Regions from separate parts of the Streptococcus dentalis genome, predicted to be linked through region 2. Evidence: predicted binding sites of a transcription regulator. Region 2 holds the regulator's gene; the other holds the start of a gene.
The links. The regulator CtsR, encoded in region 2, represses protease genes until heat stress. The targets are predictions, from matches to a motif close to TTGGTCAAAAAAGGTCAAANA.

Region 1: the regulator CtsR is predicted to act here: its motif matches at 2,542-2,562, upstream of SM121_RS08880 (ATP-dependent Clp protease ATP-binding subunit).

The regions. Positions count from the first base shown of each region.
Region 1 is NZ_CP139418.1:1,815,817-1,820,692, forward strand. Features, by position in the region: gene SM121_RS08860 (NAD(P)H-hydrate dehydratase) at 1-285, opposite strand, end outside; gene SM121_RS08865 (HAD-IIB family hydrolase) at 336-1,109, opposite strand; gene SM121_RS08870 (bifunctional methylenetetrahydrofolate dehydrogenase/methenyltetrahydrofolate cyclohydrolase) at 1,123-1,977, opposite strand; gene SM121_RS08875 (DUF1797 family protein) at 2,143-2,373, opposite strand; gene SM121_RS08880 (ATP-dependent Clp protease ATP-binding subunit) at 2,622-4,876, shown strand, end outside.
Region 2 is NZ_CP139418.1:557,030-561,905, reverse strand. Features, by position in the region: gene SM121_RS02830 (DUF4430 domain-containing protein) at 1-177, opposite strand, end outside; gene SM121_RS02825 (ECF transporter S component) at 155-643, opposite strand; gene SM121_RS02820 (ATP-dependent Clp protease ATP-binding subunit) at 653-3,082, opposite strand; gene SM121_RS02815 (CtsR family transcriptional regulator) at 3,083-3,547, opposite strand; gene SM121_RS02810 (alpha-L-fucosidase) at 4,083-4,876, opposite strand, start outside.

The DNA.
Region 1 (4,876 bases), 710 kb from region 2:
CACGCTGGCTTTTTGGAGCTGCTCACAAAGGAGTTCGTGATCTGCCAAATCAAAGCCCATGGCTTCAGGAAGATGGCTATGAAGGGCTGTCAGATTATCAGGATTTGTTGCAACAGTGACTAGACCCGCTCCACTATGAACCGCAGCAAGCGCCGCCATAATAATAGCTCCCCCATAGGGGTAAGTCCCGCCAATCAAGAGCAGACGGCCAAAATCACCCTTATAAGACTTTGCCTCTCGCTGCACAATGACTCGCTGGATCTCTTCTTTCTCAACTCTTCTCATACCATCCTCATTTCTAGCGAAAAAGGAGAAGCCACGACTCCCCCCTTCTTTTATTTTCCTCTGAATTCTGCAAAGACTTGCAAGATCTTAGCAGCCACAGCTTGTGGTTGATTTTGTTTGGCTACCAATTGATCATCCGCATAAGGCTGAAGGGCTGGAAAATCACCAATCTGAACTGCATAAAGAGCTTTTTCAAAGAGCTCGATATCATTTTGATCATTGCCAAAAGCCACGAAATTCTCTCCACAGAGTTCTTCTACGGTTGTTGCTTTATGCGTATCTGCTGGATTGAGATAGATGCATTTTTCATGCGCATGATAGCGGATATGGGCCTTGTCTGTCTTTTCGATTCGCTCGATGATCTCATCCACGAGCTCCTCATGGCCACCCATATAGATCACAACCTTAATCGGATCTGTCAGCTCCTCTAACGAACGATACTGGGCTTTCTTGAGAGGGTCTACATTAACAACAAAAGGAATCTTTTCCAAAATCTGTCCGCTATAATCAAAGGTATCATCCACAAAAAATGGTAGATTGTAATGGTGACAAAAGCCAAGGACTTCCCGATACACATCCTTGTCCAATTGTTCCTCATATACTAATTGTCCCTGACGATAGGCCAATCCACCATTTAAGCCTATCACGAGTTGTTGACTCAATGGATCCCCTAAAAGGTCCAAGCAGTCCCGGTAAGAACGTGCAGAAGCAAAGGCAACTTCATGGCCAAATTCTTCTGCTCTCAATAAGACCTGTTTGATTTCATCATCGATTGTGACACCATCGAATGACAGAGTTCCATCTAAATCAAATACAAACTTCATCTTGTTCACACTTTCATTTTTTTAAGGCACGAACAGCTGCTTCGTAGGTCTGCTCCATCAGCATGGTGACGGTCATAGGACCAACTCCTCCTGGTACCGGGGTAATATGACTGGCCAAAGGGGCAACGGAGTCAAAATCGACATCCCCACACAATTTGCCATTCTCATCACGATTCATTCCGACGTCAATGACGACGGCACCTTCTTTCACGAAGTCTGCTGTTACAAATTTCGCACGACCGATCGCAACAACCAAGATATCTGCTCTTCTAGCAATTTTAGGCAGATGATGGGTCCGGGAATGGGTCAAGGTTACCGTCGCATTTTTAGCAAGGAGCAACTGCGCCATTGGTTTTCCAACGATATTGGAACGACCAATCACGACTGCTCGCTTCCCTTCTAGATCAATCCCGTACTCTTTGAACATCTCCATGATCCCAGCAGGAGTCGATGGCACCATGAGAGGATTTCCAGCCCATAAGCGTCCCATATTCAATGGATGAAAGCCATCCACATCTTTTGTCGGATCAATGGCTAAAAGGACTGCATCCGCATCGATATGCTTAGGCAGTGGCAACTGCACCAAAATCCCATGCCAAAGGGGATCTTGATTGTAGTGTTCGATCACTTCTAATAACTCAGATTGGCTGATGCTTTCAGGAAGTCGTCTCACTTCACTCCGAAAGCCTGCCGCAATAGCAGAACGCTCTTTATTTCTTACATAGATTTTGCTAGCTGGATTATCTCCTACCACGATTACAACGAGGCCAGGCACAACTCCTGTCTCTTCTTTTAATCGTGCTGTTTTCTTCGCAATCTCACCCTGTAATTTTGTAGCGAGCGCCTTCCCATCAATGATTGTCGTCATGTCAATTCTCTTTCTAGTCAAGTAATGAAAATAGTCCTCTCTATTATAGCAGATTTCAACTCTCAAACCTAACTGTTCCTGCTTAGAATTTCTTATAGACGAAAACTATAACCAGATGGACAAAAAATGAGCTTGAGACCACCCCAAACTCATCCACTCAGCTACTTAGTAAAGTAATTCATAAATTTCCATTGCAATTAAATCAATGCTATCAAATGTATAGGTTTCACGCGCTTTAACATCACGAAGTGTAAAGGTTGAACCTTCTTCTTCATTGTGGTTGTAGGCTACTTCAGCGACAACAACACCGTCACGTTCAAAATTACGTTTTAAGTTTCCACCGTCTTTTGTCATCGTCTCCAAACGGTTAATAATCCGTACTAAATGTGATTCCATTTTATTTCTCCTCTTTACTTTCTACTCTCCTATTTTATCATAAAAGAGAAAGCTCTTCCAATAAAAATTCACATTTTTCCTTTGATTTGCTCTCTTCTTCAATCCTTAGCGACATTCCGTAGCAAATTCTTGCAAACTTCTAGAATACTGATATAATGAAACTATAAATCTTTGACTATTTTTGACCTTTTAAAAATAGGCTCGTCTCTTGATGGAAAACCATCAAAAACCTACTGTGAGGTATGTATATGCTTTGTCAAAATTGTAAAATAAATGAATCAACCATCCATTTATATACAAATGTAAATGGACGTCAGCAGCAAGTAGACCTCTGTCAAAATTGCTATAAAATTATGAAAACAGACCCAAATAACAGCTTCTTGAAAGGCATGACCCAACGGAGTCAACTCACTGGAGATCCTTTTGAAGATTTCTTCAATAACCTTGGAAACTTCCAAAGTCCGCAAGAACCTCAAACCCCTCCAACTCAACCCGGAGGCAGTTATGGAGGTGGTGGCTACGGTCAAAACAATAACCGTGGCGACGGTCAAGAGCCTCGTCAAGCACGCCCTCAAAAGCCAAAAGGACTGTTAGAGGAGTTCGGCATCAATGTTACAGAAATTGCCCGCAAAGGGGATATTGACCCTGTCATTGGCCGTGACGAGGAGATTATCCGTGTCATCGAAATTCTCAACCGTCGAACCAAGAACAACCCGGTTCTGATTGGAGAGCCTGGGGTCGGAAAAACTGCCGTTGTGGAAGGCCTGGCTCAAAAAATCGTCGATGGCGACGTTCCTCATAAATTGCAAGGAAAAGAAGTCATCCGCCTAGACGTTGTGAGCCTCGTTCAGGGTACAGGCATCCGTGGTCAATTCGAAGAACGCATGCAAAAATTAATGGATGAAATTCGTCAACGCGAAGATGTTATCCTGTTCATCGACGAAATCCATGAAATTGTTGGTGCAGGATCTGCTGGTGAGGGCAATATGGACGCTGGAAATATCCTCAAACCAGCCTTGGCGCGCGGTGAACTCCAATTAGTTGGGGCTACTACCCTCAATGAATACCGTATCATTGAAAAAGATGCGGCCTTGGAACGTCGGATGCAGCCCGTTAAGGTCGATGAGCCAACGGTTGAAGAAACCATCACCATCCTCAAGGGCATCCAGAAAAAATACGAAGACTACCACCACGTCCACTATACAGACGGGGCCATCGAAGCGGCAGCTATTCTGTCAAACCGTTACATCCAAGATCGCTTCCTGCCAGACAAGGCCATTGATCTGTTGGATGAAGCGGGATCTAAGATGAACCTGACCCTAAACTTTGTGGATCCAAAAGTGATCGACCAGCGCTTGATTGAAGCTGAAAACCTCAAAGCCCAAGCGACGCGCGAAGAAGACTTTGAAAAAGCAGCCTACTTCCGCGATCAAATCGCGAAATACAAGGAAATGCAAGGTCAACATATCACCGATCAAGAGACCCCTGTCATCAGTGAAAAAACTATTGAACACATCGTTGAACAAAAGACCAATATTCCTGTTGGCGATTTGAAAGAAAAAGAACAGTCTCAATTGATCAATCTGGCTTCTGATTTGAAAGCTCATGTGATTGGTCAAGACGATGCAGTAGATAAAATCGCGAAAGCCATTCGACGCAATCGTGTCGGCTTAGGATCGCCTAACCGTCCAATCGGAAGCTTCCTCTTTGTCGGACCAACTGGTGTCGGAAAGACCGAGTTGTCTAAACAATTAGCGATCGAGCTCTTTGGCTCTGCAGACAATATGATCCGCTTTGATATGAGCGAATACATGGAAAAACATAGCGTAGCGAAACTAGTCGGAGCTCCTCCGGGCTATGTTGGCTACGATGAAGCTGGACAACTAACGGAAAAGGTTCGTCGCAATCCTTACTCCCTCGTGTTATTGGATGAAGTGGAAAAAGCCCATCCAGATGTCATGCACATGTTCTTGCAAGTCTTGGATGATGGCCGTTTGACAGATGGTCAAGGCCGTACCGTCAGCTTCAAAGATACCATTATCATCATGACCTCTAACGCTGGAACTGGCAAAGCTGAGGCCAATGTTGGTTTTGGAGCTGCTCGCGAAGGTCGAACCAACTCTGTACTTGGAGAACTCGGTAACTTCTTTAGCCCTGAATTCATGAACCGTTTTGATGGCATCATTGAATTCCAACCTCTATCAAAAGAAAACCTTCTCCAAATCGTTACCCTCATGCTGGATGAAGTCAATCAACGTCTCGCACAAAATGAGATTCATCTGGATGTGACAGAGAAGGTCAAAGAAAAATTGGTCGATCTGGGTTACGATCCAAAAATGGGGGCCCGCCCACTCCGTCGTACCATCCAAGACCATATCGAAGATGCCATTACCGATTATTACCTGGAACATCCAAGTGAGAAACAACTCAAAGCCGCCATGACCAGCAATGGGAATATTAGCATCAAAGCTGTTCACAAGACGGCTGAAAAGAAGTCAGAATC
Region 2 (4,876 bases):
TGATTGCGCTTTCTGACCTTCTGGCGTCACACTAATCGTAATCGAAATTTCGTTTTTCTTGGCAACTTCTTTGCTAGAAGCAGTTGTTTGATTGTTTGTACTATGAGACGGAGCGCAACTCGCTAAAAGAAGAGCTGCAAGTAAGGTCATCAAGCTAGAAATGGTTTTTTTCAACATAAAATCTCCTAAAGATTTGATAGATAATGGGATAGAAAATGATCGTCGATAGAGCATGGGCAAGGTTAAAACTAAAACCATTGACCAAAGCATAGGTCCACCAAGGAATATGGTACATCAAGGCATAAACACTATCGATCAAGACCCCATAAGCAAAGGACAGTAGGCCCACAAAAAGGACCTGAAGGACAAAAGGCAACCACTTGTAACTGATGCGCCAAATGACCATCAAACAGCCAAAGGCGACAATCTGAAAGAACACAATCAGGCTCATCCCCAGGAAAAAGGCGGAGACAGACATGGTGATCATCATCACAAGAAAAGCAAAGCTATACCCTTCAAACATCACCAATAGAAAAAAGATGGCCGAAATAGGTTGGACATTTGGAAAAGGGGCAAAAGCCTGACGTAGAGCGACACAAAGGGCCGCCAAAAGCGAAATACGGGTTAATCGCTGAAGCGTCATGACGTCCTCCTAGACAATCTCAAACTTGATCGTTCCAGCTGTCGTTCCAACCTTGATCGTTTGCCCTTCTTGGGCTTGCCCTTTCAGCAATAGCTCTGCTAGTTGATCCTCCACTTCGGTCTGCAAGACACGACGGAGTGGGCGAGCTCCCATTTCTGGATCGTACCCTTTGGTTGCTAGCAACTTGAGCGCTGAAGGCTGGAATTTGAGGGTCATGCCTTGTTCAGCCAAGGTCGCGATGAGCGGTTTGACCATGACTTTCACCACCTGCTGCATGTCCTCGCTTGAGAGACTATGGAAGACCACCTTTTCATCAATCCGGTTGATAAACTCTGGACGATAGGTCTTCTTCAACTCTTCAAACATGCGTTTTTCCATATTGGCTTGGTCAAAGCGAATATCTTTGGCACCAAAGCCAACGGTCTTATCATCCCGAAGGGCTGTTGCTCCCAGGTTTGAGGTCATGATGATAATGGTATTGGAGAAGTCAATCTTCCGGCCTTTGCTATCGGTTAAGACTCCGTCATCCAAGACTTGCAAAAGGACATTGAAAATATCTGGGTGGGCTTTTTCCACCTCATCAAATAAGAGAACTGAATATGGTTTGTTGCGGACTTTCTCGGTCAACTCGCCTCCTTCTTCGTAGCCCACATAGCCTGGAGGAGCTCCGTTGAGGCGACTGGCCGCGAATTTTTCCATGTACTCACTCATATCAAAACGGATGAGGGCCGATTCATCATCAAACAGAACTTCCGCCAAAGCTTTGGCTAACTCTGTTTTTCCGACACCGGTAGGTCCTAGGAACATGAAAGAACCGATCGGACGTTTATTGCTACGGATACCTGATTGATTGCGTCGAATAGCCCGACTGATACTTGAAACGGCTTGGTCTTGACCAATCACGCGCTTGTGCAATTCTGCTTCTAAGTTTAGGTACTTCTTGGCATCGGTTTGGGTCAGTTTTTGAGTTGGAATACCAGATAATTGGCTCAAGGTCACCAAGACATCTTGGTCAGTGACTTCTTTTTTGTAGACAATGGGAGCGGCCTCTACTTCTAAGAGCTGGGTTGCTTTCTTCCACTTGCCATCCATCAAGGCCCGATCCAAGGCGGTCAACTCTTCTTTTACGTGACCATTGGAATCTCGGTTTTGTACAGTAGCTGCCGCTTCATCCAAGAGATCAATGGCTGAATCTGGCAATTGACGGCTGGTCAAATAGCGGTGGGCATATTTGACAGCTGTTTCGATCGCTTCATCGGTAATGGTCACATGATGGTGGTCCTGGTAGGTCTCTTTCAAGCCTTGGAGAATTTGGATGCTATCTGCAACACTTGGCTCTTCAATGGTGACTTTCGCAAAACGCCGAGAAAGGGCTGCATCTTTTTCGATATGCTTTTGGTACTCATCTTGTGTCGTTGCTCCAACTGTACGCAAGGTTCCTCGTGCCAGGGCTGGTTTTAGAATATTGGCTGCGTCTAAGGTCGAATCAATACCGGATCCTGACCCCATAATGGTATGCAGTTCATCGATAAAGAGAATCACGTGACCGTCTTCTTCGATGTCCTGGATGATATTGTTCATCCGTTCTTCAAAGTCCCCACGGAAGCGCGTCCCTGCAACGACATTCATGAGATCCAATTCAAGAACACGCATCTGTGCGATTTCAGCTGGAACATTGCCACTAGCGGCCCGCTGGGCCAGACCTAATGCAAGGGCGGTTTTTCCGACCCCTGCCTCTCCCACCAATACAGGATTGTTCTTCGTCTTGCGGCTGAGGATTTGGATCATGCGTGAAATCTCTGCATCCCGACCAATCACAGGCTCAAGCTGGCCTGCACGCGCCATTTCCGTCAAATCACGGGTATAATCTTCAAGACCTCCACTGGTGCTTGGGGGCATGCCCATCATATTTCCCATGGTTTGGCGGTTAGGATTTTGGGCCCGATAAAGGCTCCGAATGGCTTTGATATCATTCTTGTCCCAGCCTGCCTTGTCTTCTAAATTCTTGCGAAGAGAGGCAATAGGAACTCCCTTGTCTTGCTCTGTAAAGGCAAAGCCGGCAAACTCCATGACTTGGCTCGCTAAGGTCCCACGGTCTGCTAGAAGAGAGAGGAGCACATGCTCTGTTCCCAAGGTCTTGGCATGAAGAACCTGGGCAATCTCCCTTGCGTGCTTCATAATGGCTTCCATCCGATAAGAAAATGGGAAGATTTCATACCGATTGTCGCTTTGAAAAGCTTGGCCTGTAATATGCTCCGCTGCATCCTGAAACTCATCGATCTGCATAGGATAATCGTTCAGTACAGAACCTGCCACGCTATAGGGATTATTGGCCATAGCCGTCAAGAGATGCCAAGTATCTAAGGTGTTCCCCTGATAGTGCCCTGCTAGTATTTGGGCCGCTTCTATACTTTCTAACAGTGCTGTTGAATAGTTCATCTAGTCGGTATTTCCTTTTCTATCTACTTGTTGAATGATTTTTTTCAGCATCGTTGCTCGTAGGATGAGAGCATCTCGACCTAGGACCTCATCGGAGGTTGTCGCAAGCAAGAGCTGAGCCTCACGTTTTGTCAATAATTTTTCTTCATAGAGCATCTGGAGGATATCATTAAAGACCTGCTGGCTGATGGCCTCTCCAATATTGGCTGCCAAGCCTTGGAGCATCTGATGGTGATCTGAAAACTGGACCTTGCCAATGCGGATATAGCCACCCCCACCGCGCTTACTTTCTACAATATACCCTCGGCTTTCGGTAAAGCGGGTCTTAATGACATAGTTAATCTGACTGGGTACAACCTGAAAGACATCGGCTAACTCACTTCTTTTGAGCTCTGCCATGCCAGCTTGAGCCAGCAAGGCCTTGATATAAGCTTCAATGCTATCAGATGTGTTCTTATTTGCCATGATACTCCTTTCTGACTTGTTTTTTTCTAGATGGATGCTCTGCTCTTTGGTCCATAAAAAATGGCCTTGGAGTGTTCCTTCTCATCATTGACCTTATTTGACTATTATACAATTTTTACGGCTGTAAATAAAGCAAAGACTCTATGGAAATAGGAATCTCTTAAGGAAAGGAGAAAAATAAGGGAGTAGGAAAGAACTCCTAAAATTGAAAACGGTTGAAAAAGTTCCCAAAACCTTTTCAATTTTCCCACCCTACATAACTTCAACAGTCTGAGAGACTGTTGAAGATTGAGAATGAAGAAAATATTGTTTCCGCCACCATAGGTCGTCTTTGGAACTTGGAAGGTGTACATAAACTTAGGAAACTTGCTTCGCAAGCCCTATCTGCCACCTCATAAGCAGTACTTTGAGCACTCAATCATTGCGTCATACAGTTATTTCTATCAAACAGTGAAGGCTGGACAGTTTTTGTCCAGCCTTCACTATCATGCATTTTCGGTTCTTGGTCATCCACTGCTTTGCGATTTTTTGGCAGCTAGTCCTCGTTCATCACTTGGACTGTCAGATCTGGAATAAAACCGACCAGGCTTCCCTGATCTGGATGCAACAATTTGACCTTAAAGTCATAGACATCGTTCGCTTTTCCAACAAAATCAAGGGTTGGGACTTGGACTGTTTTTTCCGTTTCGCCATCTGCGAACTCAAGGGTGACGTTGGTATCTTTGTAGACCTTGCCATGAACCCCTGTTCCTGGTTCTGTGATCAATTTAAGACTAGCACTTCCTTTAGAGCCACCTTTTCTCTTGACGACGACTTGCGCTGGGTCGCCTTTTTTAACAGCTAGGGTTGGCTGAGCAAACTCAAAGAGACCCTTTTCTTGGTTATTGAGGGCATAAATCCCTTCCGTTGCGATCGCATCTCCCTTGCTATTGACCAAGGTCAAGGTGTGAGATCCTACTGCCAAGTCCGGTGTTTCATAGACCTTTTGGCTACGTTTGCGGGTTGGGCTTTGGGTATTGACCGTCGCTAGCTTTTGGCCATCGACATAGATATCCATTTCCCCATGACCAGGGTCGACAGTTGCGACCACATAGGCCTTGGTGCCCTCAAACTGATAGGTTACGGAAGCTCCCTTTTCCTTGGTCCACATAGAGGTGCCTCGAACGCCTTCTCCCTCTTCATTCCATTGGCCATTGGCCCGCTCAGCTGTCCGGTCAGAATAATAGGTCAAACCAAGCGGATAGCCATCGGTTTCTTCAATGCTAGCTGGCGTCTTATAGACAGAGACTCCGTTCAAGATTGGAGTAGCTTGGGCATCGGTGATGGACA